2 linked regions of the Starkeya sp. ORNL1 genome follow. The protein of the gene in region 1 interacts with the protein of each later gene in a pairwise test. Links are inferred from orthologs where the notes say so. Each region holds a gene or a part of one and is shown in the gene's direction. Other genes may lie near its edges.

Region 1 (4,515 bases):
AGGAACGGCTGGTCGATCGGACGCTCCGGCTGCGGGATGTAGGCATCCACTTCGCTCATCAGCTTCTGGATGGCTTCCTTGCCGAGCTTCGGATCGCCGTTCTCCAGCGCCACCAGCGCCGAGCCGCGCACGATCGGAATGTCGTCGCCGGGGAAGTCGTACTTCGACAGCAGCTCGCGAACCTCGAGCTCAACCAGCTCCAGCAGTTCCTCGTCGTCGACCATGTCGCACTTGTTGAGGAACACCACCAGCGCAGGAACGCCGACCTGGCGCGCCAGAAGGATGTGCTCGCGGGTCTGCGGCATCGGGCCGTCCGCCGCCGACACCACCAGGATCGCGCCGTCCATCTGCGCCGCGCCGGTGATCATGTTCTTCACATAGTCGGCGTGACCGGGGCAGTCGACGTGCGCATAGTGACGGTTCGACGTCTCGTACTCGACGTGCGCCGTCGAGATCGTGATGCCGCGCGCCTTCTCTTCCGGCGCCTTGTCAATCTGGTCGTACGCCGTGAACGTCGCCCCGCCCGTCTCGGCGAGAACCTTCGTGATCGCCGCCGTCAACGACGTCTTGCCATGGTCGACATGGCCAATCGTACCAATGTTGCAGTGCGGCTTCGAACGGTTGAACTTCTCTTTGGCCATTGCATCTTCCCTTGCGCGGCAACCGAGCCACGAAAAATCGGGCGTGAAATAGGTGGTTTCAACGGTTTCCGCAAGCGCTTCGCCCCTCCGGCGCCGACACGGGCAGGCAAGCTATTTCATCGCAAGCCACTCGGCGTATTTCGCGGCGTAGTTCTTTACCAGCGTACGGCCCGGATCGAGCGTCGCATTGGAGCTTTCGACCAATGCCGCCACAGGGCTGGACAGTCCTCCGAGCAGCGGCACGGCCACCGTAATCTCTGGCGAGGCGACAAGCGTCGCTCCGCCGGGCTCGACCAGGGTGACGGTGGCGGCAAGGCTCGCAATCTGGTCGGTGAAGACGCGGCGCGCCAGCGAAGGAACGTCGAAGCGCTGAAGCCGCACTACCGCCTTCGCCGGCTTCGGCCCGGCGAGTTTCCCCGCCGTTGCCGCCTTCAAATCGCTCGTGAAGATTTCCGTGAGGAGCCGGCTGACATGGGAGGCAAGCTCGGGTTCCGCACTGACCGGATTGGTGCGAATGCGGCCTGCGGCCGTGGCGTCGAGGTTGCGGGCGCGGATGAACGCCTCCTCCTCCACCGGCCAGGAGCGAACCGTGCTGGCGCCATCAAGCTCGACGGAGGCGATGTGGAACTCCTCAAGCGGAGCGGAAGGGGACGGAGGTGGCAGTGTGGCGCACGACGCTACCATCATACCGCAAAGAGAAAGCACCGGTATCCACAGGCGACGCATAACCGACCATCCGTTGGGGAAGATGGCGGACTGTGGACGAGGTAACCGGCGCTAGGCAAGGGGCTGGAGCGGGTGAAGGGAATCGAACCCTCGTATTCAGCTTGGAAGGCTGCTGCTCTACCATTGAGCTACACCCGCGGAGCCGGCACGAAACAGGGTCGAGGGGCGACGTGGTGGGGGAGGTAGGACTCGAACCTACGAAGGCGTAGCCAGCGGATTTACAGTCCGCCCCCTTTGCCGCTCGGGACACTCCCCCTCGCACGTCGGTCGTGCCCGGTACGCATAGTCTGAACCGGTCTTGCGACCACTCGGGGACCAGACGACGCAGTGCCGGGCCACCCGTGCGGCCGGCTTTATGGTGAGCGGCCCCTGCCCTGTCAACCCCGCTCGGACCATGCGCCCACAGGCAGTGTCCAATCCGGCCGATCGAGCGGCCCGCACGGCGGAAATTGCAAAGCGGCGGCGACCGTGACAAGAACCGCGGCATGACCGGCCGTCCTCCTCCTTTCAAACGCTCCCCGAGCCGTTCCGCGCCGCAGCGCCGGCGCGGCGAACGCCCAGCCGGGCGCCCTTTCGGCGAATGGCCGGAGGACGTGGCGATTCTCTATGGCTGGCACAGCGTCGCCGAGGCGCTGCGCAATCCGCAGCGGCGCATCCGCCGCCTGCTCGCCACGGAGAATGCCGCCAAGCGCCTGGTGGAAGAGGGAATCGAACCCTCGCCCGCCGCCGAGATCGTCCGCCCCGGCGAGATCGACCGGCTGCTGGAGCCGGACGCCGTGCACCAGGGCATCTATGCCGAGGCCGACGCCCTGCCCTCGCCTTCGCTCAAGCAGGCATCGAAGAGCGACCTGATCCTGGTGCTCGACCAGATCACCGACCCGCACAATGTCGGCGCCATCGTGCGCTCGGCGGCGGCGCTGGCGGTGGGCGCCATCGTGACGACGGCGCGGCACAGCCCGGCGGCCACCGGCGTCCTGGCGAAAAGCGCCAGCGGCGGGCTGGAGCATGTGCCGTTCTGCTTCGTGCCGAATCTCGCCCGTGCCCTCGACGAGTTGAAATCGCTCGGCGTGCTGGTGGTCGGCCTCGACAGCGAAGGTCCGGCGGACCTGCTCGACACACCGTTGCGTGCACCGCTCGCACTGGTGCTGGGCGCCGAGGGCAAGGGGCTGCGACAGCTGACACGGCAGACCTGCGACGTGCTGGCGCGGATCGACCTGCCCGGCAAGATCGTCAGCCTGAATGTGTCGAACGCCGCCGTGCTGGCGCTGCACGCGGCCCGGCGCGCCATAAGCAAACCGCAGTGATTGCAACGTTGCACTGCACTTACGACCAATTACCAATCGTCAATTAACGGTTATTTCGACAAGCTCCGGCCTGGATGCGCGCGGATTCTGGATAGTTCGCGCGCGACGCAAGCCGGAGTTCGGCACCGCTGCATCGAGACGGCGGACCTTCTCTGGAGGAGAAACGGCCCGAGCCGGGGTGTTCCTTTAGGGAATTCCCGCAACTCGACCTGAAGAACCGGAAGGCGCCGCCATCGGCGCCAGCGATGACGTGCATGCCCATGCGGGCGGCGCGCCCGTTGTCGCGCGCCATGACAATCAGCAGTGGGGAAGGGAAGCCACCATGTCAGTCACGACCGCCGGGCCCGTCGGAAAGACGGCGCCCATGACCCGGGAGGAGCGGAAGGTCATCATCGCCTCCTCCGCGGGCACCGTCTTCGAATGGTATGATTTCTACCTGGCGGGCTCGCTTGCCGCCAACATCGCCGCCACCTTCGTGCCCGGCACCAACGACACCGCGAAATTCATCTTCGTGCTGTTCGGCTTTGCCGCCGGTTTCGCGGTGCGCCCGTTCGGTGCGCTGGTGTTCGGCCGCCTCGGCGACCTGATCGGCCGCAAATACACCTTCCTCATCACCATGACGCTGATGGGCATCGCCACCTTCGTGGTCGGCCTTTTGCCCGGCTATGCCAGCATCGGCTATGCCGCCCCGGTGATCTTCATCATCTGCCGCCTGCTGCAGGGACTCGCGCTCGGTGGCGAGTATGGCGGCGCCGCGACCTATGTGGCCGAGCATGCGCCGCATGGCCGGCGCGGCTTCTACACCTCCTGGATCCAGACCACGGCGACGGTCGGCCTGTTCCTGTCGCTGCTGGTGATCCTGGTGCTGCGCCTCAACATGACGCCGGAAGACTTCGCCTCCTATGGCTGGCGCATCCCCTTCCTGCTGTCGATCATCCTGCTGGGCTTCTCGATCTGGATCCGGCTCTCGCTCAATGAATCGCCGGCGTTCAAGAAGATGAAGGAAGAGGGCCTGCGCTCGAAAGCGCCGCTCACCGAGGCCTTCGGCCGCTGGGACAACGCCAAGATCGCGCTGATCGCGCTGCTCGGCGGCACCGCCGGCCAGGCCGTGGTGTGGTATTGCGGGCAGTTCTACGCGCTGTTCTTCCTGACGCAGACGCTGAAGGTCGACGGCACCACGGCGAACCTGCTGATCGCGTTCAGCCTCCTGATCGGCACGCCGTTCTTCATCTTCTTCGGCTGGCTGTCGGACAAGATCGGCCGCAAGCCGATCCTGCTCGCCGGCTGCCTGATCGCGGCGGTGACCTATTTCCCGCTGTTCGAGATGATCGCCAAGACCGCCAATCCGGCCCTCATCGCGGCCACCGAGAACGTGAAGATCGACATCACCGCCGATCCCGCGGGCTGCGGCACGCTGTTCGACCCAGTCGGCGTGCGCACCTTCACCGCACCGTGCGACGTGATCCGCCGTACGCTGGCGACCAACTCGATGCACTATGAACTGAAGCCCGGCGCTGCCGGCTCTCCGGTGGCCGTGACGGTTAACGGCACCGCGGTAACCGCGGCTGACGCCACCGGCGCTGCCGTCGGCACCGCCACTGTCGCGGCGGCGCAGGCCGCCGGCTATCCCAAGCCTGGCGATGCCTCGATCGTCAAGCAGCCCTCGGTCGGCGGCGTGCTGAGCGATCCGCGGACGCTGAGCCTGATCGGCCTGCTGTTCATCCTCGTGCTCTATGTGACGATGGTGTACGGCCCGATCGCTGCGCTGCTGGTCGAACTGTTCCCGACCCGCATCCGCTACACCGGCATGTCGCTGCCCTACCACATCGGCAATGGCTGGTTCG
Region 2 (3,607 bases), 520 kb from region 1 along the record:
AATGAAGATCTTGCCGTCGCCGATGCGCCCGGTCTGGGCGGCGCGCCGGATGGCGTCGACGGCGGTCTCGACGGTATCGTCGCCGACCACGACCTCGATCTTCACCTTAGGCAGGAAATCCACGACGTATTCCGCGCCGCGGTACAGTTCGGTATGTCCCTTCTGGCGCCCGAAACCCTTGGCTTCGGTGACAGTGATACCCTGCAGTCCGACCTCCTGCAGTGCCTCCTTCACCTCGTCGAGCTTGAAGGGTTTGATGATGGCCTCGATCTTCTTCATTTCCTCACATCTCCCTCGACTCGACGTTCCGCCACGCCCGGTCGAACCGGGCCGCGTTGAAGCAGAACCCATGCCAAGCCAGTCCGCAACGAAAAACGACGTGGAATCAAACCGCTTATCGCATCAGACAGGTGCCGGCTAACGACCTTAAACCTTGAATGCCAATAAAATAGGCGGATTGTTTAATAAGTAGGCAATCGATATCGCCCGGCATTGGCAATGAGCGCGTGGAAAATAGGCAGACGCACGCGACGCGGCCATGTCGGCCGGAAATGAGACTTTGGAGAGCGCCTTGGAACTGCTGACGCCGCAGGAAATGAGCCGGGCCGACGCCCTGACCATCGCGGCCGGGACGCCGGGCACCACGCTGATGGAGCGCGCCGGCATCGCGGTGGCGGACGCCGCGGCACGGCGCCCGCTCGGCACCCGCATCGCGATCCTGTGCGGGCCCGGCAATAATGGCGGCGACGGCTTCGTCGCGGCGCGGGTGCTGGCGCAGCGCGGCTACAAGGTAGCCCTCGGCCTGCTCGGTCCGCGCGATGCCCTGCACGGTGACGCGGCGGCCATGGCCGGGCTGTGGCGCGGCGACGCGCTCCCGGTGGAGGCGCTCGATCTCGCGGCCTGCGACCTCGTCATCGACGCGCTGTTCGGCGCCGGCCTCGCCCGCGATCTCGACGGCGCGGCGCGCAGCGCGGTGGAGGCGATCAATGAGGCGGGCAGGCCGGTCATCGCGGTCGACCTGCCGTCCGGTATAGACGGGGCGAGTGGTGTGGTGCGCGGCGCCGCGGTGCGCGCGGACGAGACCGTCAGCTTCTTCCGCCTGAAGCCCGGCCATCTGCTGCTGCCGGGGCGGGTCCACTGCGGCAAGGTGCGGCTTGCCGATATCGGCATCGCCGATGGCGTGCTCGGCGAGATCGCGCCGCGCGCCTTCTCCAACGTGCCGGCGCTGTGGCAGGCGCATTTTCCGATCCCGCGCATCGACGGGCATAAATATGACCGCGGCCATGTGGTGACGGTGAGCGGGCCGGCTTACGCCACCGGGGCCAGCCGGCTGGCGGCGGCGAGCGCGCTGCGCGCCGGGGCAGGGCTGGTCACCGTTGCCTGCCCGGCGAATGCGCTCGCCATCCACGCGGCGAATCTCTCGGCAGTGATGGTGCGGCCGGTGGACGATGCGGCGGCGCTGGCGGATCTGCTCGCCGACAAGCGACTCTCCACCATCATCATCGGGCCGGGGGCCGGGCTCGGGCCGGCAACGCGCGACAAGCTGGCCGTGGCCGCGGGCCGCCGGCTGGTGGTCGATGCCGATGCGCTGTCCTCCTTCGCCGGCGAGCCGGAAGCGCTGGCCGCGCGGCTTGCCGGCTCGCCGGCGGCGATCGCGACGCCGCATGAGGGCGAGTTCGCGCGGCTGTTCTCCGGCCACAAGGACATCATGGAGAACTCCTCCAAGATGGAGCGCGCCCGCGCGGCTGCGGCACTGCTCGGCGCGGTGATTGTGCTGAAGGGGCCGGATACGGTGATTGCGGCGCCGGACGGGCGTGCTGCGATCTCTTCAAACGCGCCGCCCTGGCTTGCCACCGCCGGAGCCGGCGACGTGCTCTCCGGCATATGCGGCGGGCTGCTCGGGCAGGGCATGCCGGCCTTCGAGGCGGCGTGCGCGGCGGTGTGGCTGCATGGCGAGGCGGCGCGCGAAGCCGGCCCCGGCCTGGTGGCGGACGATCTGATCGCGGCCTTGCGGCCGGTCTATCGCGGCTTCTTTGGCGGCATGGGGATTGCCGGCTGATCCGCCGGCGCCGCATCCGCGGGCGTCGACTGGCCCGATATGGCTTGGCCCGGCGTCGCCTGGCCCGTGGTCTCGAACCAGCCGAGCGCCAGCGGAACCCCGTCGCCGCCGCGGCGGGCGACCAGCGGCCAGCGTCCGGGCGCGCGGGCAATGAAGGCGAGGCGGATGGTCTTGCCGGAGGCGACGCCGACCGTGTCGTGCCACCAGGGCTTCCAGCCATCGTCCAGTGTGTCGAGCAGCCGGGCGGCATGGCCGTAAAGGTGCACCGAAGCGGTGCTGGCCGAGCGGTTGGTGACGGTCGCCACCAAGGTGCGGCCTGCTGCCACGCTGGCCAGGGCCTCGGGCAGGAAATTCGGTGCCGGCTCGTCGCCGAATTCGAGGGTCAGGCGGGTCGCGCCGGCGAGCTTCGGCTGCGCCGCGGCGTTCGCCATCGGCAGCGCCTGCGGCGCGGGTAGCGGCGTGGTGCGCAAGGCGGCTTCAGCGCTGTAGGCGAGGGCGGCCAGCGGCACCTCGCCATCCGCCATTTCCAGCGCCAGTGCGAGCTGTGCGCCGGGCGGCTTCACCAGGTCGACCAGCACGTCGACGCGGCTGCCGGGAGCCATCAGCAGCCGGCCTTCCGAGGGCGGGAAGGGCTCGGCCGGGCGGCCGTCTATGGAGATGATCCAGCACGGATGGTCATCGAGCTTCAACGGCAGGAACAGCCCGCGCGTAGCATTGACGATGCGCAGGCGTACCCGCTCGCCGGCGCGGGCGGCCAGCTTCGCGGCGGGCGAGCCATTGACGGTGAGATGGATGCGCTGGTCCGGAGCGAGCCGCCAATCCTGGATCACCAGGACGAGATCGCGATCGGCCTCCGGCGGCGTAGCGTCTTCCACCACCAGCGCGCCGGCGAGCCCGCGCGCAGCCTGGCCGGCATCGAACGGCGCATAGAGATAGGTGCCGGCCTCGGTCAGCGGGAAGCGGATATCGGTATTGGCGCCCGGCGCCACCGCTTGACCGGAAAGCCCAGGCACGCCGAGCATGTTGGCCGGCACCGGATAGCCGCCGAAGCTCAAGGCGGTCGGCTCGCTGAGCCGGTTCTGGAACTGGAAGCCGAAATCGTCGCCGAGCTTCTGCCGCAAGGTCGGGCCGGGGAGGGAGCCGCCATACGTAAAAAGCGGCGTTGCCGGCGCGGCGGGGCCGAGCAGATGGGCCTCGCCGAGCTGGGCGGCGAGAGCCGCCGACGCGTCCTGCGCGAGGGCAGGTGGCTTCGGCAGCGCACCGATGATGAGCGACGCACCGAGGCTGCGGCCGGCGGCCATGATCAGGCTGCGGCGGGTGGTGTGGTGGAAATCGTCCATACGCATTGTCACGGCAGGGATTTTCCGGCGCGAGAATGGCGGGCGCAAGGCGGGGCTTGCGGTGTGGTTAGCGGAGGCAAGCGGTTCTCCCCAACCCCTCGGGCGACGGCTCACTTTCCACTGGCGCTGCGGCAAGGCCGTGCTATAAGCCCGCACCCGGCTGGCGGCACCCGGAATGAGTGCGCGCGCCTATGGTTCGAGGAGTTTC

Evidence for each region.
Region 2: the proteins of rlmB (region 1) and G3545_RS02195 interact in binary tests that used the Escherichia coli proteins (3 or more experiments, as listed by UniProt). The link is inferred for Starkeya sp. ORNL1 from one-to-one orthologs.

The regions. Positions count from the first base shown.
Region 1 is NZ_CP048834.1:981,392-985,906, forward strand. Bases 832-3,761 are described here. They hold rlmB (23S rRNA (guanosine(2251)-2'-O)-methyltransferase RlmB), read left to right. Parts: upstream 832-1,852; coding sequence 1,853-2,671; downstream 2,672-3,761. Other genes in these bases: G3545_RS04855 (hypothetical protein), read right to left, coding at 832-1,367; G3545_RS04875 (MFS transporter), read left to right, coding at 2,994-3,761. Also shown: tuf (elongation factor Tu), read right to left, coding at 1-641; more of G3545_RS04855, read right to left, coding at 753-831; more of G3545_RS04875, read left to right, coding at 3,762-4,515. UniProt on the Escherichia coli protein: Specifically methylates the ribose of guanosine 2251 in 23S rRNA.
Region 2 is NZ_CP048834.1:458,762-462,368, forward strand. The notes cover bases 1-2,815. They hold G3545_RS02195 (NAD(P)H-hydrate dehydratase), read left to right. Parts: upstream 1-571; coding sequence 572-2,059; downstream 2,060-2,815. Other genes in these bases: G3545_RS02190 (P-II family nitrogen regulator), read right to left, coding at 1-279; G3545_RS02200 (multicopper oxidase family protein), read right to left, coding at 2,020-2,815. Outside these bases: more of G3545_RS02200, read right to left, coding at 2,816-3,405. UniProt on the Escherichia coli protein: Bifunctional enzyme that catalyzes the epimerization of the S- and R-forms of NAD(P)HX and the dehydration of the S-form of NAD(P)HX at the expense of ADP, which is converted to AMP.